DNA from 4 places in the Bradyrhizobium sp. P2_E8 genome. Region 1 is predicted to be linked to each of the others. Evidence: riboswitches for the same ligand, from Rfam matches in the RefSeq annotation. Region 1 holds a riboswitch; each other region holds the start of a gene.
The links. Region 1 has a riboswitch for cobalamin ahead of AC1D00_RS14780 (energy-coupling factor ABC transporter permease). Riboswitches for the same ligand answer to the same signal wherever they lie in the genome.

Region 1 (4,909 bases):
GACGTTGTCCTCGCGGAAGGTTCGATGGGTCTGTTCGACGGCGTCGCCGCGCGTGGCGTCTCGGGTACCGGCGCCACCGCCGACATTGCGGAGATGCTGGGCTGGCCGGTGCTGCTGGTGATCGATCCTTCGGGACAGGCGCAGACGGCTGCGGCGATCGCTGCGGGTCTCCGCGACTACCGCCCTGGCGTGCGCCTTGCCGGCGTCGTGCTCAACCGGGTCGCCAGCCAGCGCCATGAAGACCTCGTACGGCGTGCGCTTGACGACGCCGGCATCGCCGTGTTCGGCGCGCTGCCGCGCCATGCCGAGATCAACCTGCCGAAGCGGCATCTCGGCCTGGTGCAGGCGGAGGAGCAGGCCGAGATCGGCAAGCTGATCAACGAGGCCGCGCGCTTCGTCGCCGAGCATGTCGATCTCGATGCGGTGCTGCGATCGGCAGCCAGCTGGTCGCCGCAATCCGCGGCGAACGGTCTGAACGTGACGCCGCCGGGGCAGCGCATTGCGCTTGCCCGCGATGCCGCGTTCTCCTTCGTCTACCCGCATATGCTGGAAGCCTGGCGCGCGGCGGGCGCCGACATCTCGACCTTCTCGCCGCTTGCCGATGAAGCGCCCGATGCGAGCGCCGATGTCTGCTGGCTGCCCGGCGGCTATCCCGAGCTTCATGCCGGGAAGATCGCGGCCAACGCGCGCTTTCGCAGCGGCTTGCGCGCCTTCGCCGAGACGCGACCGGTGCACGGTGAATGCGGAGGCTATATGGTGCTAGGAACCGCTTTGACCGACGCCGACGGTGTCTGCCATGAGATGGCGGGCCTGCTCGGCCTGGAGACCAGCTTTGCCAAGCGCCGCATGCATCTGGGCTATCGTCTCGCCGAACTCGCCGCGCCGATGCCGGGACATCGCGCCGGCGCACGCCTGCGCGGCCATGAGTTCCACTATTCGACCATTCTTGCCCAGCCCGACACGCCGCTCGCGGTCGTGCACGATGCGACCGGTGCGGTCATCGCCGAGACCGGTTCGCGCCGGGGCAACGCCACCGGCACGTTCTTCCATCTGATCGCGGAGGACCGGTGAGCGGTTTTGTCTCCTTTATCTCCGCCGGTCCCGGCGACCCCGAGCTTCTCACGCTCAGGGGTGCCGCCCGGCTGCGCGAGGCCGATGTCGTGCTTTTTGACGACCTCGCCTCGGGCGCGATCCTCGACCTCGCCCGTCCCGGCGCCAATCTCGTTGCGGTGGGGAAACGGGCCGGGCGGCCTTCGACCAAGCAGCATCACGTCAACCGCCTGCTGGTCGACTATGCCGCGACTGGCGCGCGCGTGGTGCGGTTGAAGTCCGGCGATGCCGGCATCTTTGGCCGGCTCGAGGAGGAACTCGAAACGCTGCGCGAAGCCGGCATCGGCTATGAGATCGTTCCCGGCGTCACTTCGGCCTGCGTGGCCGCTGCGCAAGCCGGCATACCCCTGACCCGGCGCCATACCTCGCGCCGGGTGCAGTTCGTGACCGGGGCCGACGTCACCGGCGAGCTGCCGCAAAACCTGAACTGGGCGGCGCTGGCCGACCCTGAGGCGACCACCGTGGTCTATATGGGCCGCCGCACCTTTCCGGCCCTTGCCGCAAAGTTGATCGCGCACGGCCTCGCGCCGACCACGCCGGCGCTGTTCGCCGAATCCCTCGGCCGGCCCGACGAGCGGCTGGTCCGCACCACCATTGCCGAGCTGGCCGAGCAGCTTGCGCGGGGCGGCGCTGCCTCGACGGCCGCCGTGATCCTGTTCGGCGCACTGGCGGGAGAATACCCGTCATGATGGTCTCAATCGCCCTTCAGCCCTTGACGCCCGGCTGGCGAAAGGGGCACACAGGACGGGCATGGTGCTCGATGCGGTGCAAGCCGCCGGAGCATAATCGGGAATGGGGGTGGGCGGACAGTTGCGCCGCCCAAAACCCCAGCCGCCCCCGCGACTGTAAGCGGTGAGGGGCTCCGATCAGCCACTGGGCCGCAAGGCTCGGGAAGGCCGGAGAACCCCAGTGAACCGCGAGCCAGGAGACCGGCCGTGCATGTTTTGTGGCCAAGGCCGTCGGGTGTGACGGCAGGAAGGAACTGAACCATGCATATCGAACCCGGAGTCGTATCGGGCGCCAAGCTCGTGTTGAGTTACGCAACCGGCATCGCCGTCGGCGGCGTTGCGTTGAAGCTCGCGGTCGAGACCGTGCGCGAGCAGGGCATCACGTCGTTCGCGGCGCGGACGCTCGCCACCACGGGCCTCGTGTTCGTCTTCTTCGAGATCCTGCCGCACTTCCCGGTCGGCGTGTCCGAGGTGCACTTCATCCTTGGCTCGACCCTGTTCCTGCTGTTCGGGGCAGCGCCGGCGGCCTTCGGCCTTGCGTTCGGCCTGCTGTTCCAGGGTGTGTTCTTCGAGCCGCCGGACCTGCCGCAATACGGCATGAACGTCACCACGCTGCTGGTGCCGCTGTTCGCGATCCAGGCGATCGCCGGACGGATCGTTGCCCGCAACACCGCCTATGTCGATCTCAGGTATCGCCAGGCGCTGGCGCTTTCGACGACCTATCAGGCCGGCGTCATCGCGTGGGTCGCGTTCTGGGCGCTCTATGGTTCCGGCTTTGGCGCGACCAACCTCGTCAACATCGCGACCTTCGCGGCCTCCTACGCGCTCGTCATCGTGATCGAGCCGCTGGCCGATCTCGCCGTGCTGGCGCTGGCGAAGTCGCTGCGCGGCGTCACCGCGCCCGGCCTCGTGACCCCGCGCCTGCACAACGCGGCCTAAGAGACAAGCGAAAGGGCGGCCGTGATGGCCGCCCTTCGCGAACGTGATGCTCACGCTCTCCCTGATAGGCATCGGTTGCGGTGATCCCGAGCAGCTCACGCGCGCCGCCGTTCAAGCCATTAACGCGGCCGATCTCATCCTGATCCCGCGCAAGGGGAGAGCGAAATCCGATCTCGCCGATCTCAGGCGGACGATCTGCGCGGATGTGCTCACCAATCCAACGACGCGCATTGCCGAGTTCGACCTTCCCGTCCGCGACGCCGGTGAAGTGGACTATCGCAAGGGTGTGGACGATTGGCACGATGCGGTCGCCGCGACGTGGTCGCGGACAATCGCAAGCCAACTCGAAGGTGACGGCAGGGTCGCGCTGCTGATCTGGGGCGATCCTTCGCTCTACGATTCCTCGCTGCGCATTGCGCGCCGGCTCGATCCCTTGCCTGATATCGAGGTCATCCCCGGTATCACGTCGATCCAGGCGCTGTGCGCGGCGCATGCGCTGCCGCTCAACGACATCGGCGAGCCCTTTCTGGTCACGACGGGACGGCGCTTGCGTGAAGGCGGCTGGCCGCAGGGCGTCGACACCGTGGTCGTGATGCTCGATGGCGGCACGGCGTTCCAGTCGCTCGATCCGGCCGGGCTCGACATCTGGTGGGGCGCCTATCTCGGCATGCCCGATCAGATCGTCATGTCCGGCGCGCTTGCCGAGGTAGGGCCGCGCATCGCCGCGCTGCGGCAGCAGGCGCGCGAGCGGCATGGCTGGATCATGGACAGCTACATTCTCAAGCGCAGGCCGTAAGCGAGGCAGCATGCTCCCCGACTGGGTCACCCAAAAATGTCCCGAAATCTCCGCGGTCCATCGCGAGGCGGCGATCGCGCGGCAGGCGCAACTGACGAAGCCGACCGGCGCGCTCGGCCGGCTCGAGCAGCTCGCGATCGAGCTCGCGGGCCTGCAAGCGACCAAGCAGCCGCGCGCGGCACGCGTGCCGATCATCATTTTCGCCGGCGATCACGGCATCGTCGCGCAAGGCGTGTCGGCCTATCCGCAAGGAGTGACCATCGCGATGATGGCGAATTTTGCCTCCGGTGGCGCTGCGATCTCGGTGCTGGCGCGGGAGCTTGGTTCGAGCCTGGAGGTGGTTGACGCCGGCACGTTGGCGCCGGAGGCGGTAGCAGGCATCGTCATCGACAAGCCGCGCAGCGGCACGCGCGATTTCAGTGTCGAGGCGGCGCTCGCACCGTCCGAGCTGGCCTTCGCTTTCGAAGCCGGTCAGCGCGCCGTCGCGCGCGCGGAAGCCAGCCAGCCCGATCTTCTGATCTTCGGCGAGATGGGCATCGGCAACACCACGACCTCGGCGGCGATCGCGGCGAGCCTGCTCGGCGTGAGCGCCGAGGAGATCGCCGGCAGCGGCACTGGCGTCGATGCCGCCGGCCGTGCGCACAAGGCGCACGTGATCGATGCCGCGATTGCGCGTCACGGCGTTGCGGGTGCGCCGCCCGAAAAAATCCTGTGCGCCGTTGGCGGCCTCGAGATCGCGGCCATCTGCGGCGCCATCATTGCGGCCGCGCAGCGCCGTATCCCTGTATTGATCGACGGCTTCATCGTGTCGGTCGCGGCGCTGACGGCCGTGCGGCTCAATCCGTCGTGCCAGCCGTTCCTGCTGCCCTCGCATCAATCGGCGGAGCAGGGGCATCGGCTGGTGCTCCGCGCGCTGAACGCGCAGCCGCTGATCAGCCTCGATCTCAGGCTCGGGGAGGGATCGGGCGCCGCCATCGCGCTGCCGCTGGTGCGGCTCGCCTGCAGCCTTCACAATGGCATGGCGACCTTCGCGCAGGCCAATGTGCCGGATCGCCCGGCCTGATCCGGCTCACGCCACGCGCTGATTGACCGACACGACGCGCCAGCCGGTCGCCAGCCGGTCGATCCGGGTCAGCGACAGCGGATCGATCACGAAGCGCAGCGCGGCTTGCGGCGTGAGATCCAGCGCGATGCACAGCGCGGCGCGGATCGTGCCGGAATGCACGACGAGCGTTGCGGGCCCAGCTTCGATCCGTGACAGCCCATGTCGGACGCGGGCGACCTGGTCCTCAAAGCTTTCACCTCCCGGTGGTCGTGTGCGCGCCGGATCGCCCCA
Region 2 (4,382 bases), on a different contig from region 1:
GATGCGCAAGATGCGAAAACTGCAAATCAGCATCACGCTCCGCTGCCGACTTGAAACTCACCACGCCCGCGAACAGGCGACCGTCGACCTCGGGCAGCACCACATGCATCGCAAGGTCGCCGGGCGACAGGCCGCGCAGCGATTCCGCCCACTCCTCGCGCCGCGCCGTGGAGAGCGCGACCTGGAACACGGGACACGATGCAGCATCGAACGGTGTCGTGCCGTCATCGCCGACCGCGGAGAACGCCGTCGCATTGACGATCGCGGCCGGAGGATCTTGCGCAAGGAGCGCCCGCAGCCAGTCCGCAACGCCCGCGGCCTTCAGCGAGGTGACGAAAAGGCCATACGCGTCAAACCCCTTCTCGCGCAGCGTGGCAATCAGCGCGTCGACCGGGCCGGTGTCCGCGGCGGTGAGGTACGAGCGATAAAACGTCACCAGCGCGCGCGGCCTGCCCTCGCCGTCCGGTATCGCCGCGATGACGCCGCGCGCGGGATCGTAAAAGCCCATCTCGGGCACGGTCGTCTCGCCGACGACCGGACCGGCGTAGAGGCCCGAGGCCAGTGCAAGCTGCGCGATCGCCGCTTGCGCCGCGACCGGACCACCGGTGTCGCAGAGCACCTTCAAGCGGCGCAGCGTCGAGACCGGCAGGGTTGAGTATGCATCGAGCCGTGTGTCGTCGCGGCCATCGGCCGGCAGCACCGCGAGCACGATGCCGCGCGCCTTCGCAAGTTGCTGGAGAGCCGCGAGTCCGTAGAGCCAATAGGACTCGCCGCCGATCAGGCGGACCAGAATGCCGCGAGCCTGGGCCAGCGTGCGCTCGATGTAGGTGTCGATAGAAAGCGGATGACGCAGTTCGGCGAGATTGGCGAGCCGCAGCGACGGCAGGCTGTCGCGGCCGCGCCGCCAGCCGGCCGCGAACGCGGCCAGATCGGAATCCGAGTACGAGAGCACCACGAGATCGGCCGGGTCCTGGCCGATGTCCCTTGGCGTCGCGGTCTCTTCCAGACCGCGGCTCTCGCGGAAGACGACGTGCATCAGATGCCAGATCCTGAAAGACCAAGTCCCGCTCTTATCGCGGCCTCGTCGATATCGCCGTGCTCGCCGATCACGACGAGCCTTGACTGGCGCGCGACCGCGCCCCAGGGCTTGTCGAACTGGTGACGCACGCGCTCACCGACCGCCTGGAGCAGCAGGCGCATCGGCTTGCCCGCGACCGCGATGTAGCCCTTGACGCGCAGCACGTTCTGCTCGCGCGACAGGCGCTGAACCGAGGCGACCAGTGTGTCGATATCCGTGACCTCAGGAAGGTCGATTACCACTGAGGCAAAGTCGTCGTGCTCATGCTCCTCTTCGCCGTCGTGATGCGACGGGCGCGCGGCGAGATCATTCTCGGCGGCAGCACCGAGGCCGAGGATGACGCGGGCGTCGATCGCTCCATCAGTGATGGGGAGCATCGGCACGCGGCGCGGCATCTCGGCGGTGATGGCAGCCTTGGCCGCTTCGATCCCCGCAGCACCTGCGAGATCGGCCTTGGTGAGCAGCACGATGTCGGCGCRGGCGATCTGGTCCTCGAACACTTCCGACAGCGGCGTCTCGTGATCGAGATTTTCGTCCGCCGCACGCTGCGCTTCCACCGCGGCCGGATCCGGCGCAAAGCGTCCGGCGGCGACGGCCTCGGCATCGGCGAGCGCGATCACGCCGTCCACGGTGATGCGCGAGCGGATCTCCGGCCAGTCGAACGCCTTGAGCAAAGGCTTGGGCAGCGCGAGGCCCGAGGTCTCGATCAGGATGTGATCGGGCCTTACGGGCCGCGCCAGCAACAGTTCCATGGTCGGGATGAAATCGTCGGCAACGGTGCAGCAGATGCAGCCATTGGCGAGCTCGACGATGTTTTCCTCCGGACAATTGGCATCGGCGCAGGACTTCAGGATCTGGCCGTCGACGCCCTCGCTGCCGAACTCGTTGACGAGCACCGCGAGCCTCTTGCCGTTGGGATTTGCGAGAAGATGCTGGATCAGCGTCGTCTTGCCGGAGCCGAGAAAGCCGGTCACCACCGTGACAGGGACTTTTGCGAGCGAATTCATTCGGCGGCCTCCGGCACGACGGCAATGGGGGGAATGCGGGCAAGCGATTGCTTGCGGAAGATCTCGGGGCGGCTGCGCCAGGGCACGAGGCCGTCGGGCGCGGCCGCATAGGCGGCGGCGCCCGCGATCACGTCGCGCGCGTTGGCATCCGACAGGCGGCCATAGACATAGGACCAGCGGCCGGGCGCGCTCAGCGCGACCGAGCAACCCTGGTTACAGGCCGACAGGCATTCGACGGGAACCACATTGACGCCATCGGGCACGCCGGCCTCCAGGATCGCACCGTGAAGGCGCTTGCCCGGAGTGACTTCGCCCTCGCCAAGTGTCTCGCCGGCGCGGCAGGTAATGCAGACGTGAAGTGTGACGGTCATCGCCTCTTCCAGAATAAACAGCGGGAGGCGAAGAGGCCCACGAACCGGTCTTGCGAGGGTCCGTTTCCCCGTCGCGGAACACCCCGTCCGCCGGTCCAAAAATCGTCCGCGCTGGCAGGTCTCCCGGCTTGCGGAGCAGGGTTTTACCCTTCGATCCCCGCCTTCCCGATCCCGTTAGGGGTCAGTGGCCTCGGGCATCTCTCCGGTCACGGTCGCGGGGGCGGCTGCATTTTGGACCCAAATCTTGCCGATTCGGACCCTATCGCATTCCCTCTTCGCCTGTCATAGGACAGGAACCAACGCCGGGCCACCATTTGCCCCCGGCCGCCTCTTGTCAAGCCGAAGGACCAGGTACGATGACGCCTGAACCGGATACCCAAACGAGCGAGGAAACCGACGCCCGCCACGCCGCGAAAATGGCGAAGAAGAAGGCCGCCCGCGACAAGATCATGGCGACCAAGAGCGGCGAAAAGGGCCTCATCATCGTCCATACCGGCGCCGGCAAGGGCAAGTCGTCCTCGGCCTTCGGCATGATCGTGCGCTGCGTCGCCCACGGCTTCCCCTGCGCGGTGGTGCAGTTCATCAAGGGCGCCTGGGACACCGGCGAGCGCCGCCTGCTCACGGGTCATTTCGGCGATCTCTGCCAGTTCCACGCGATGGGCGAAGGTTTCACCTGGGAGACGCAGKACCGCGCCCGCGACATCGCCGCCGCACGCGCCGGCTGGGAGAAGGCGAAGGAGCTGATCCTCGATCCCAGCCTGCGCATGGTCGTGCTCGACGAGATCAACATCGCGCTGCGCTACGACTACCTCGATATCGCTGAGGTCGTCGAATTCCTCAGCACGCAAAAGCCTGAGATGACGCATGTCGTGCTCACCGGGCGTAACGCCAAGGACGAGCTGATCGAGATCGCCGACCTCGCCACCGAGATGACGCTGGTGAAACATCCGTTCCGCTCCGGCATCAAGGCGCAGGCCGGCGTCGAGTTCTGAAGACACACGCGATGGCGCGCGCATTGATGATCCAGGGGGCCGGCTCGGACGTGGGCAAGTCGCTCATCGTCGCCGGTCTTGCGCGCGCCTTCACGCGGCGCGGCCTGCGCGTGCTTCCCTTCAAGCCGCAGAACATGTCGAACAATGCGGCCGTGACCGTCGATGGTGGCGAGATCGGCCGCGCTCAAGCACTGCAAGCCCTCGCCGCCGGCGTCGAGCCACACACCGACATGAACCCGGTGCTCCTGAAGCCGGAGACCGATGTCGGAGCGCAAGTCATCGTGCATGGCAAGCGCATCGCAACTGCGCGTGCGCGTGACTATGCGGCGATGAAGCCACAGCTGATGGGCTCCGTGCTGGAGAGCTTCGAGCGGCTGAAGGCGCGGGCCGATCTCGTGCTGGTCGAAGGCGCCGGCAGTCCCGCCGAAGTGAACCTGCGCAAGGCCGACATCGCCAATATGGGCTTTGCCCGAAAGGCCGATGTGCCGGTTGTGCTGATCGGCGATATCGACCGGGGCGGCGTCATCGCCCAGCTCGTCGGCATCAAGACGGTGATCGACCCCGACGATGCCGCGATGATCCGGGGTTTTGTCATCAACAAGTTCCGTGGCGATCCCACGCTGTTCGACGACGGCTACAAGCTGATCGAGCAGAAGACGTCCTGGCGCGGCCTTGGTGTGCTGCCCTGGTTTGCGCGCGCCGGCGAGCTGCCGGCCGAGGACGCGCTGGGCCTCAGCGACGCGCGAAAGCCGGGCCAATGCAAGATCGCCTGTCTCGCGCTGTCACGGATCGCCAATTTCGACGATCTCGATCCGCTCAAGCTCGAACCCGGCGTCGATCTCGTGATGGTCCGTCCGGGTGAAGCGATCCCCGGCGACGTGAGGCTCGTCATCATCCCCGGCTCCAAATCGACCCGCGGCGACCTCGCCTTCCT
Region 3 (6,660 bases), on a different contig from region 1:
TCCAGCGATCGAGCAAACGAGCCATTGGCGAGGCCGCCATTGGACCAAACCTTATCGACGCAGAAAATGGTTAGATGGGCGCCCTGGACTTTGTGTTTGACGAAGAAGCCCTTCAGTTTTTCGACGTCGATCACATCGGGAAAGGTCGCCAGGCTCGCATCCTTCATGCCAGTCGCATTGGCGAGCTCCTGTTTGACGGCAGCCTGCGAGTCGTCGACGACCAGCCAGTCGCTTGGCACCCGCTCGAAGCGGATGTTGGCCTGCGGCCTCCATATATTGTTCATCGTCAGCAATTCATCTTGCTCGCTGCAGGGCTTCTTGGCGTGAAACGCCGGAGCGCCGCCACTCCCCGGAACCATGACATTGCGGAACGCCACCTTGATCTTGATTTCTGGCAGCACGACGACATGGAGCTTGGCTTCGATCTTCCGGCCGGCCGACCGGGCCACCACCTCCAGGCCGGGAAAGCCAATCGGCTTAATCCGGCCATTGATTTCGAAAAACCGTGCATCGCCATTGAAGGTGGCGGGAAGTGACGCCGCCCTGAGCTGCGGATCGATATTGGGTTCGGAGAAGATGTCTCTGGCTTGCATTACGCGTCTAAGGGTATCGGCGCCATCGATCTCCTTGATCCCGAGGGCATGGGCGTTAGGATCGACTTTGAGCTTTCTTCCGGGATCGATCAGCGCCACGATGTTGGAGCCGCCGAACGGCACGACCATGCCCGGCGGGCTGCGGCGCTCATCGATGCCGGAGCGGCGGAAAACCTCTTGAAAAGCGGCCATGTCTGCTTTTCCTGTCCTAGTTCGGTCCGTCAACGCGAAATTTTGCGCGCGGAATTGAGAGCCTCCTTCGGCGGCGGAAACACGATCTGGCCGGCCCCCGCGGCGATATGCAGAAAATTTCAGCGGCGAAGTTTCAGGGCCAGTCCCTCCGCAACAATTGGGCACGGACGGCAGTGGGCGTAGCCTACTACGCTTTCCGGAGAACGCGGAAGGCCAATCAATGTCCGCTAATGGCCCGTTCGAGACATGCAGGTCCGATCTGACGATGTCGGCTTATCCGGCCAGACCGGAAGTCATCACATCGGGGTAAACCGACGCGATTGACCCGGAACGGACATTGCCAACGGCGCAATTCACTTCAATGGCGCAGATAGCGCCAGCCGACGACGACACCGCTCACAGAGACGATGGCGCCAAGGATCGACAGCAGCCAAACCACGATGTCCCAGGCCGGGCGATACGTCAGCAGAAACCGGAAATCGAAACTGTGCAGCGCGTTGAACAGCCAGCGATAGGTGCGACGGCTGCCGTCCACGCGGCCGATGATGTCGCCCGTAACAGGGCTGATGTGAAACCACGTTCTCGCATCATCGTCGAACATCGCCCGCAAGACCGGCAATTCGCGGTCGTGATGATGCGCATACCAATAGGCATCGTACTCCCTGAGGATGCGTTGCTCCGCAAGACGTGCTCGCGGCAACAGTTTCGTTGCTGCGGTCCACACACGATCCTGCGGGAGTGTCATAACCTCGCCCGACATCACATCGAGCGGCCGCTGCGCGCCATCACGCGATGCGGCGATCATCATCGGATTGCCATCGAGCCAGACAAAGCGCGCTTCGACCACGGCGGATTGCGGCGCCGGCAACTTCGTCGCGATCGTCGGCGCATCGTGGCCGGCATAGCGTTGCAGCACCTCGCCCGTCGTGTTGCGGTTCGCAAAATATCCGCCGGGGTTTAGCGAAAGCCAGCCAGAGAACGTCCAGGTCAGCACGAAGACGCCCGCAATCAAGCCGGTGACATGGTGCCACGCCATCCAGCCACGATAGGGCGTGATCTTGCCGCTCGCATACCGCCGCCTCAGCCGTACGCGCAGGATGCCGATCCAGATGCCGGTGGCGCCGACGATGAGGCAGATTCCAGAGATCCAAAGCACGACCAGCCGCCACAATGGCCCATCCTTGCGCAACACGGTCGGATAGATCCAGTGTGGAATCGAGCCGAGCCAGTTCCAGACGCGCTCGGTGTGGTTGGTATCGAGCACAGTCTCGCCGGAGCGCGAGGAGACATAGAGCTTGGTGCCGGCATCGTCGCCGAGCGCAATCAAGTAGAGCGGTCGCAGCGGATCATAACGGGCAGTTACGCTCCATTGGTCTCGGTCGATGATCGCTTCGAGCCGCGGTGATTTGCTCGCGGGATGATGTTGCACGACGTCGAGCGCCTGCTGTTCGGAAATGCCAGTGATGACGTGGCCATCGGCTGCAGAGATCGTCTGCCGTTTGCTGTCCCAGCCCGTCATCCGATACACCGGCTCGTCGGCCAGCATGGAAAGCCGGAGATCGCGCGGATAGCGGGTGGCGCCTGCCATCTTCATCGCGTCGTCCGGCGACAGCGTCACCTTCTCCCATTGAATGTCGGGAAGCGCTGCCAGTCTTTCCTTGTCTGAAAGGCTGGGAAAGGCGACGTACATCATCACCACGCCGGAAATGAACCACATGGCGAAAAACAGGCAGGTAGTGATGCCGATCCACCGGTGCCCGATATACAGCCACCGCCGGAGCGTTCGTTTCAGGGCGCGTGCCACGCTCAGAACTTCACGTTGACCGCGAGCTGAGCCGTGCGGGGCATGCCGAGCAGCCACTGTGTGGTGCCGCCCGAAGTCGTGTACACCTCGTCGAACAGATTGTAGACGCGGAACGACACGGTGGTGTTGAGATCGGGCTTCCACTGCACACTGGCATTGACGATGTTATAGGCCGGGCGCGTCATCGTGTTGGCATTGTCCGCGTAGGTCTTGCCGACGATCTGCACGCCCGCATTGGCCGACCAGTTCGGCGCAAAGGCCCAGGTCGCCCAGATGTTGGAGACGGTCTGCGGTATGTTGACCGGCACGTTGCCGGCATAGTTCACGGCCACGCCACCAACCGATTGCACGAAGTCGTCATACTTCGCGCGCAGGAAGGCGGTGTTTGCATCTATTCGCCAGCCATAGTCGAGTAGGAATCCGACTGATGCTTCGATCCCACGCGATGATTGCTGGCCGACCTGGACGGTGAGCGAAGGAATGTTGGGATCGCGTGCCAGCAGGTTGTTCTTTACGATCTCGTAGCCGGCCAGTGTCCATTCACCCCGGCCGCCCCAGAACGATTGCTTGACGCCGATCTCGATCTGTTTGCCTGTGGCCAGATCGAAGTTCTTGTTTGCGGAGGACAGCGAGATGAGCCCTCCGACAGGGTCGACGGCCGTTGCATACTGGCCATAGAATGCGAGGTCCTTCATCGGTGTATAGACCGCACCGGCGCGCCAGGTTGTCGAGGAGAACGACTTCTCGAAGCTGTTGGCGGGCGTGACATGGTCGGTGCGCGTGATGGTCGGGTCATCCTGGCGGATACCGGCAATCAAGGATAGTTGCTCGGTCACCGACAGCCGGTTTTCGGCAAACAGCGCATACTGGTTGGTTACGCTGCCGTAACTGGGAATCGTGGCGTTCGGGCTGCTGAACAAGCCTGGAACGAAGTTGAACGGGTTGACGGACGATGAGCCGCCATAAGGCGAATTGTTGGTGTGGGTGAAATTGATGCTGTTGACGTCGAAGCCCGCCACGAACTCATTGGCCATGCCAAGGACGTGCCCGCGGAATTTCGCATCCAAGCGATTGCCGACTTGCTGCTGATCGTGAAAAATCTCGATGTAGCTGCTTCGATTGATCAGGCCGGTGGCGGGATTGTAGGCGTAGCTCTCGACGTCCTTCCAGTGCCTCTTGGAGTTCAGGTAGTAGAGCGTGTTCTGGATCGAGATGCCATCGGCAACCTGCCATTCGGTCTTCACCTGGTTCCAGCTATCCTGGTATCGGATGTGACTGTCGCTGACATTGTAGTTCTTGAACCGGAGAGATTCATTAAGTATGCCGTTGATCAACGGCGTTCCGAAGTACCGCGATGGGTTGCGGTCACCGTAGTCCGTGGACAGCGTCCAGGTGACGTCTTCGTTCTGCCTGATCTGGACCACGGCATGAAGCGCGACATTCGAGGTGTCGTCACGATCAACCCATCCGTCCGATATGTTGCCGGTGGCGGTGATCCGATAGGCCACGTCCTTGCTAACCGGGCCGCCGCTATCCACGGCAATTCGCCTCGTCATGTTGCTGTCCAGCGAGACCTCTGCCTGGTTGCGAGCGACCCACGACGGCAGTTTCGAAACGATGTTGATGGCGCCGCCGACCGCACCGGCGCCATACATCACCGACGCAGGGCCGCGCAGCACTTCGATGCGCTCAGTCGACCACGTGTCGAACGGAAAGGTCACCGTCCCGGCACCGATGTAGAGCTGGGTGCCGTCGTACAGCGTCATGACGGAGCCAAGGCCCGTGAAGCCGCGGGTATTGAACGAGACGCCGCCATTGCCGGGGGCCGGGCTCGCTGTGAAACCGGTCGCGTTTTGCGTCACCGCGTCCAGGATGTTCTGCTGGCCGCGCTCGGCGATGGTCTCGGCTGATATCACCTCCACGCTGGCCGGCGTCTGCAGTCGCGTGAGGCCGAGGCGGCTGCCGGCCGTGCTCGCACCGGTGAGGTTGAGCGTCGGTGCGGCGAACGCCGGACCCGTCGGGTTCACAGTCGGAGCACGCGAGTCGCCAGTTACACTTCGTTGTTGGCGTGAGCGCGCGGAGCGCATTGCATCGCTGCGTCGGGTGCTGCGGGCATTCGGCTGCCTCACTGGCGGCTGCACCACCACAGGGTCGAGCGTCTGGCCCGGCCTTTCGGACTGCGCCCAGCCGTCGGTCGACAGCACAAGGCAGGAGAATGCAACTGAACGGAGCAACGCGCAGCGCTGCCGTGGCGCGGAAATTTTACGGGAGGTCATCAATAGTCTCGCGATAACGTGGCACGTCACCGCGAACGCAGTTTGGCCGCTGCCTCAAGAGGAAGACAGCTCAACACTCATCAGGACACCCCGCCCAATGTGCTCGCGTGTGACCACGACTGACGGCAGGTCTCCTGGCTCGCGGGTCGCTGCCTGTCGCCGCCTTCCCAAGCCCGCAGGCCCAGTGGCTTTTGACGAAGGCTCGCCGCTTACAGTTGCGGGGGCAGCCACGGCGTTGGGGGATCCCCGCACCGTATTCCCTATTGATCTCCCGAAAGAGAACCGTCGCAGGCACCCTAATTTTATTTGCAAAGGACTGTCAACTGGCCATCGGGCTGCGGCGGAAAGCAGCGCGCTGTCCCGATCGCCCGACCGAGCGGGGATTGCCAAAGTCCTTAGCTGGCGACCACCCGGGGGCGGCCTTTCGTCTGTCTCGGGCCAAGTCAGGTTGTGGCCCAAACACGAAGTGCAGACGAAACGCCAATTTGTCGGCTCATAGGGGTAGACCGGAAGCAGACGGCGTGCCGCCTGAACGGCGCATTTTGACCCGCAACGGACATTAATGGCTTGACCCAATGCAGATCCATTGGGTTGATAGGATTTGCTTTCAGGTGCAATGGGTGGGCGTAAGCGCGAGGCGCACGGATGGAGTTGCCCGCTACACTGAACCTCATTGACTTGACGGTGAGCGCACATCGAGAGCTCACAAAACCCGGGCGACTGCGCCTCGACCGGTTGAGAAAGCCTGGCAGGGGCGTGACGGCACTGGTTTATGCAGCGACGCTCCTTGTGGCGTTTACTGCAGCTTGCGCATATGCCGCTGACATAGCTTATCTGGCTCCCCCCGGAGTTGCGGCAAACGAGTTTCCCTCACCACAGCGCCCTGTTGCACGGATTGTCAGCTCACGCCGCTCCGCCGAAGAGCGCCGCGACGCTCTCGATGAGGCCGGCCAGATCGCACGCGTTCTTGAACTGAAACCTGGCATGACAGTCGGCGACATTGGTGCAGGCAGTGGCTACCACACGGTCAGACTCTCGTACCTCGTCGGACCCGCCGGCTCTGTCGTTGCCCAGGAAGTCACGCGGGATTACCTCATAGAACTCGCCAGGCGAACAGAATCTCTGAAGTTGACGAACGTGCAATTCGCGCTCGGCGAACCACACGACCCGCGTCTGCCCGCTTCGTCGCTGGATGCCGCAATCCTTGTGCACATGTATCACGAGATAGCGCAACCCTATGCCTTCCTCTACAATCTCGCGCCCGCCTTGAAGCAGGGTGCACGGGTCGGAATTGTCGACCTCGAGCTTCCGACGTCGAAGCATGGCACGCCAATCGAGCTCCTGCGCTGCGAATTGACCGCCGTCGGCTATCGCGAGGTCGCCACATATAAGCTCGCAGGGGATGGAGGGTACCTGGCCGTATTCTCTCCGCCGGAGGTAGCGGGTCGAAAATCTCCCCGCGACATCGTTGCTTGCAGGGATCCTGCCGGCACGCGCTGACACCACGCCCGCCGCCCGTCTCAGAAGCGATACGCGAACATGTCCGAGCGCCCGACCGGCGCGATCGACCCAAAACGGCCGTTGACCCAAGACCTGCCCATCCTGTCTACTCAACTGAGTGGTGGCAACGTGTAAGACAATGCTGACGCAAATTTACGAAGTCGCGACACCTGCGGAAGCCGAGGCGATATCTGCAATCGGCGTGGATCATGTCGGCGTGCTCGTCGGCGATGGAGCCTTCCCCCGGGAGCTTCCGGTTCAGAAGGCGTTAGCGGTCATGAAGATGATGCGGGCG
Region 4 (4,920 bases), on a different contig from region 1:
TTGCCCGCGAGATCGCCGACCGGGTGGTCTTCATGGATCGCGGCGCCATCGTCGAGGAAGCCGATCCAGAAACCTTCTTCCGCGCGCCGAGTACGGAGCGGGCGAGGGATTTCCTCGGCCAGATCATCCATTGATTGGAAACGGCATCTGGTCTCGGGAAGGTGACGGCAGGCGCCCTTGCTTCACCATTTGAACGAAGCCGCCACCTCATAGCTGCGTGGCGCGCCCAGGATGATCTGGTCGGTGTAACCGGGATCGCCCCAGGCGGCGTAGAGCTTGTTCGTCAGGTTCTTCACGCGAAAGCTGATCCGGGTCTGCTCGACGCCCGGGAAATAGGCCTTTGGAATGTCGACGAACGCGAACGCGTCTAAGATCGTGTAGGCGTTCATGGTGACCAGATTGTCCTGGAAGTTGAAGCGGTCGCCGACGTGACGGACGAGGCCGCCGATCTCCACCGGCAGTTTCGTGTCGAACCGATAGGATGCCCCGGCATTGGCGATGAAGTTCGGAACGTTCGGCGGCGTCTTGCCCGAATAGGACTGGAAGACGCCATTGCCGTCGACATAGGTGAAGTCGATGAAGCGCGACTGCACGAAGGCGACGTTGCCCCACAGCTTCAGGCCAGCGACCGGGTTAACCGCGGCGGCGATTTCGACGCCCTTGGATTCCATCTTGCCGGCGACGTTGAAGACGATGCCGCTCTCGGGCACGTAGACGTTCTTGCGCTCGATGTCGAATGCCGAGAACGTGGCCTCCGCGCGCTTGTCGGCCGATTGCACCTTCACGCCGGTCTCATAGGTCCGCGACGTCGTCAGCAACAGCGGCACCGTTGGTGCGAGGATGAAGATGTTGGCGACCGTCGGATCGGCCGCCGTCGCATACTGGCTGTAGAGCATGACTCCCGGGGAGACCTCCCAGGTATAGCCGACGCGGCCGGTGACCGGGTTGAATATCTTCGAGAACGGATAGCCGCGGTCGGTGCGCAACACGCCCTCCGGCGAGTAGCGCGTGCGCGACAGTTCAATGTCCTCGAAGCGGATGCCGCCGATCAGCGCGAAGGTCGAGGTCAGCTTGAGCCGGTCCTCGAACGACAGCGAGGCCGTGTTGAGGTGGGTGTAGATCTTCTCGTCGCTGCGCGGGCCGTAGAGGCCGCGATCCGGATTGACCAGATCGACCGTATCCGAGGAGAACAGCGTGTCCTGCGAGACGTTGAACTGCGAGCTGCTCGCCATGACGGTGGCGACGAAGCGGTTGTCCATTCCGCCGACATTCGAGTTGACGGTGAGGTCGGTGATATTGCCGTAGAGACGCTGGGCGTGATCCAGCGCCAGGCGCTCGCGATAGACGTTGTTCGGACCGGAATCGTCGAACGAGTTGATCTCGTTGTTGAACCAGTGCCGGTGCGCATCGTAGCCGTAGACCTGGCTCTTCAGCGAGATGTTGTTGGTGATGTCCCACTGGAAGCCGCTGCGCAGCCACAGCTCGCTGGCGCCGCTGTGATTGTCGAGCACATTGTAGGTGGTGGTCAGCGTGCGCGCGTCCACGGTGACGGGATTGAGCGTCCCGGTGTGGCCGTTGAGATAGTAATTGGTCCACTGACCCGAGACGATGCCTGATGTCGGCACGATGCCCGGCGCGTTCGCCGGCACCAGCGGTGTGCCCCAGTAGAAGCGGTCCTTGTCCTGCTTGTACTCGGCCGCGCCCCAGATCTTCAGGCTGTCGTTGACGCGATAGTTCAGCTGGCCCGAGACGTTGCTGAGCTTCGAATAGGTGTCGTCGATGAAGCTCTTGTCGTTGGAATGGCTGATGTCGAAACGGTAGTCGAGCCCGTTGATCAGCGTACTGCCGCCCGAGCCGTAGCCGGCGCGATAGCCGTGGAAGGAATCGTAGGACGTGAAGGCGTCGTTGACAACAGGTCCGGTGTGCGGCGCCTTGGTCACGTAGTTGATCGCGCCGCCGGTCGCCCCGAGCCCCGCCACCAGCGAGTCCGGTCCCTTGATGATCTCGACCTGCTGCAGATTGGCGGTGTCCATCGGGCGGCCGGTCATGGTCGAGGGGCCGATCGGGATGCCGTTGTAGAGCGTGGTGAGCTGGTCGCCGGAAAAGCCGCGCATCGAGAAGATGGCGGGCGCACCGGGCGCATCGCCGCCGGTCACGCCGACGGCGGCCTTGGCGACGTCGGTCGTTGTCTTGATGCCCAGATCCTGAATCGTCTGCTGACCGATCACCTCGACGGTCGCCGGCGTTTCCCGCGCCGTGATCCCGAGCCGGGAGCCGACATCGGTGACGGCGGCGGTGTTCAGCGGCGTCTGCACCCGGCCGCTCTGAGACTGCGTTGCCGGAGCGGCGACGGCAGGGGCGGCGCGATTGCGCCACGCGGCGCGGCGCGCGGTCCGCGGCCTTTGATTGCCGGCGCTGTTGGCGCGAGCTGGCTTGGGTGTGGCCGGCGAGACGATCACCGGGCCGACCTCTTGCGGGGGACTCTGAGCCGCAGTCTGCGCCGTCGCCAGCGAGGACAGGGATGTCGAGAGCAGCAAGGCGAGRAGGGCAGGTGTAGCGCCCCGAAACTGCCCCCCTAATCCGCTGGAGACGCCGATACGTACACGCGAAAACTCCGGCGCAATGCCGGGACCGAGATGAAGATTTTGCACGACAACGCTCTACGGCGACGCAAACACACCGTCACCGCGGTTGCCTTAGCCATCTACCTTCGCCCCAGGCGGCAGATGCACCGGCTCCTCATCCGACATCGGGGCACCCCGCCCAATGCGTTCGCGCGTGACTCATGGCTGGCAGCAGGTTTCCTGGCTCGCGGGTCATCGCCTTCGACCGCCTTCCCAGAGGCCCGATCGGGACTCCAGTGGTTCGTTTGGTCGTCGGCTATCCGCCTACAGTTGCGGGGGCAGCCGCGGAATAGTCCGCCGAGACGGACGCACCGCATTCCCTTGAAGAGTCCTTGCGGACACTACCGATCACGAAACTGGCATCTGGCGAGGAGCCCGTCAACATCCGCGCGGGCTGTTCGATAGGCTCGCCCTTCGATCGTGCCATTGTGTGACCGTTTTGCCCGGCAGTTCAAAGGACCTCGTCGAGACGCGCAGACCTCTCGCGAGAGCGGCGGCATAGGCAATGCTGCCAAATGAAAACACCCGCGACGGACTGCTCCGCGCGGGTGTTACGAACTTTTCGATGATGCCATTCTGCCGGTGTTTTGCCCGACGTGTCAAAGCTCGACATCGCGGCGCTCCGGCGCGGATGCGCTTGTACGAGCAAGCGTGTTTGGCGCGAACTCAAAACAACAAATGATTTCAATGCCCCCGCTACTGTGCATGGGGTTGTTTTTTCAGTTTTTGTTTTGAGCCTGCCTTAACAGCCCGCTCACCGCCGTCCACGCGGCGTCTCGGCCTTGGCTGGCGGCTCGGTCTGCGGCGCGCAGGTGGCCGCCGCGAGCGTCGCCTGCGCCTGCGGCATCAGGCCGGGCTCGGCGGCGAGGGCCTTCATCACGATCAGGCCGGTGGTCGCAGGGGAATCGATGATCAGGCGGTCGGCCGCGGTGATCTCCTCGTCCTCGGGCAGCTCGTTGTGCTGCGCTTCCGTCATCAGGTCGAGCTCGATCACCTTCTTGCCCGCGGAGCGGTCGTTGATGGCGTAATAGGCGATCTCGTTGCGGGTGTAGAACGACACCGAGGTGTAGGCCTGGCTCACCGGCACGGTGAGCTTGATCGGCCCGCCCGTGAGATCGTAGCGGCAGATCGCCAGCGCGAAGGCCGGGTCCATGAACGGCATCGGTGAGGTATTCGGATCGGCAAGCGGAAGCTGGGTGACGCCGTTGAGCTTCGTCATCGGCGTCAGCCGCGAATAGGCGTCCTGCGTCGCGATCCGCGGCAGCGCCAGCACGCTGACGAGATGGACCACGAGGCCCAGCACCACACCGGCAACGATGGTGAACACCAGCCGGATCATGAGCAGCCCACCGTCGAGATCGTGGGCATCGGCGCATCGCGCTGGGTGCGCGTCGCGACGCCGACCGGGGTGTCGTAGAGGCGCAGCATCAGCGCGTAGCGCTCGATGCCGCCGGTCGGCAGCCAGTTGCCGGCGCGCGAGCGCGAGGCGATCCGGATCTCGAAGGTGCCGTCGGACTGCCGCACGATCTCCTGGCTGGTGAAGCCGTAGCGCTGCAGCGAATTGGCGACGAGATGGCCCTTGCGGTCGTACAGCGTCAGCGTCCAGAACCGCGCCGGCGGCGTCACGCCGGAGACGACGACGTCGCAGCGGCCGTCGAGCGCCTTCTTCTTGTCGTCGGCGGTCGCGGTGAAGGCGACGCCGTCACCGGTGCCGATTGGCAGCTCGCCGTTGCGCACGATCGTGGCGCGCGAATAGGGGTCGACGTCGGCGGTGCCGGTACGTGGGCGCGCGGTCCAGGGGCCGATGGTGAGCGCGCCGATCTCGGTGCCGCGCGTCGTCGTCATCCAGGTCGCGCCGACACCCACTACGGTCGCGAGCAGGAGGGCCGTCAATGTGGTCAGGATCAGCCGCACGGGTTTCGATCAGTTCTTGCGCGGGGCGGATGCATTCGCATTCTCTTCCGCATAGTTTTGCGGGAAGGCGAGCGCGCTTGTCGACGAGGCCGGCTTGGCGGGCTTGCCGTCGTTGGCGGACGACTTGTTCGCGGTCTTGGCCGCGTCATCCAGCAGCTTCTCGACGCGCACCAGGATGTCGGCGCCGCGCTTGGTCAGCACCGGCGGCGGACCGGGCTTGGTCTCCAGCACCTTCGGCGCGGCATTGGCTTGCGCGGCCATCGGCTGCGGCGGCAGCTTCTGGCCCATGCCGATGCCGGGGATTTCCCGGACCTCGACGCCCTGATGCGCCGCGACCATGATGTCGTGCCAGGTCTGCGCCGGCAGCGAGCCGCCGGTCATG

Region 2: it holds a riboswitch for cobalamin, as region 1 does, so the genes downstream of both, AC1D00_RS03920 (DUF1636 family protein) here and AC1D00_RS14780 (energy-coupling factor ABC transporter permease) in region 1, are expected to answer to the same signal.
Region 3: it holds a riboswitch for cobalamin, as region 1 does, so the genes downstream of both, AC1D00_RS12325 (TonB-dependent receptor) here and AC1D00_RS14780 (energy-coupling factor ABC transporter permease) in region 1, are expected to answer to the same signal.
Region 4: it holds a riboswitch for cobalamin, as region 1 does, so the genes downstream of both, AC1D00_RS25075 (TonB-dependent receptor) here and AC1D00_RS14780 (energy-coupling factor ABC transporter permease) in region 1, are expected to answer to the same signal.

Annotation. Positions count from the first base shown of each region.
Region 1 is NZ_JBFUES010000221.1:2,510-7,418, forward strand. Features, by position in the region: gene AC1D00_RS14770 (cobyrinate a,c-diamide synthase) at 1-1,071, shown strand, start outside; gene cobA (uroporphyrinogen-III C-methyltransferase) at 1,068-1,799, shown strand; cobalamin riboswitch at 1,845-2,062, shown strand; gene AC1D00_RS14780 (energy-coupling factor ABC transporter permease) at 2,100-2,777, shown strand; gene cobF (precorrin-6A synthase (deacetylating)) at 2,824-3,573, shown strand; gene cobT (nicotinate-nucleotide--dimethylbenzimidazole phosphoribosyltransferase) at 3,584-4,636, shown strand; gene AC1D00_RS14795 (histidine phosphatase family protein) at 4,643-4,909, opposite strand, start outside.
Region 2 is NZ_JBFUES010000039.1:134-4,515, forward strand. Features, by position in the region: partial or broken gene AC1D00_RS03910 (cobaltochelatase subunit CobN) at 1-1,036, opposite strand, end outside; gene cobW (cobalamin biosynthesis protein CobW) at 1,036-2,085, opposite strand; gene AC1D00_RS03920 (DUF1636 family protein) at 2,082-2,456, opposite strand; cobalamin riboswitch at 2,553-2,772, opposite strand; gene cobO (cob(I)yrinic acid a,c-diamide adenosyltransferase) at 2,813-3,448, shown strand; gene AC1D00_RS03930 (cobyric acid synthase) at 3,460-4,382, shown strand, end outside.
Region 3 is NZ_JBFUES010000171.1:677-7,336, forward strand. Features, by position in the region: gene AC1D00_RS12315 (hypothetical protein) at 1-785, opposite strand, end outside; gene AC1D00_RS12320 (PepSY domain-containing protein) at 1,144-2,589, opposite strand; gene AC1D00_RS12325 (TonB-dependent receptor) at 2,592-4,865, opposite strand; cobalamin riboswitch at 4,973-5,167, opposite strand; gene AC1D00_RS12330 (class I SAM-dependent methyltransferase) at 5,622-6,365, shown strand; gene AC1D00_RS12335 (phosphoribosylanthranilate isomerase) at 6,505-6,660, shown strand, end outside.
Region 4 is NZ_JBFUES010000511.1:301-5,220, reverse strand. Features, by position in the region: partial or broken gene glnQ (glutamine ABC transporter ATP-binding protein GlnQ) at 1-134, shown strand, start outside; gene AC1D00_RS25075 (TonB-dependent receptor) at 183-2,651, opposite strand; cobalamin riboswitch at 2,778-2,985, opposite strand; gene AC1D00_RS25070 (DUF1254 domain-containing protein) at 3,379-3,963, opposite strand; gene AC1D00_RS25065 (DUF1214 domain-containing protein) at 3,960-4,538, opposite strand; partial or broken gene AC1D00_RS25060 (penicillin-binding transpeptidase domain-containing protein) at 4,548-4,920, opposite strand, start outside.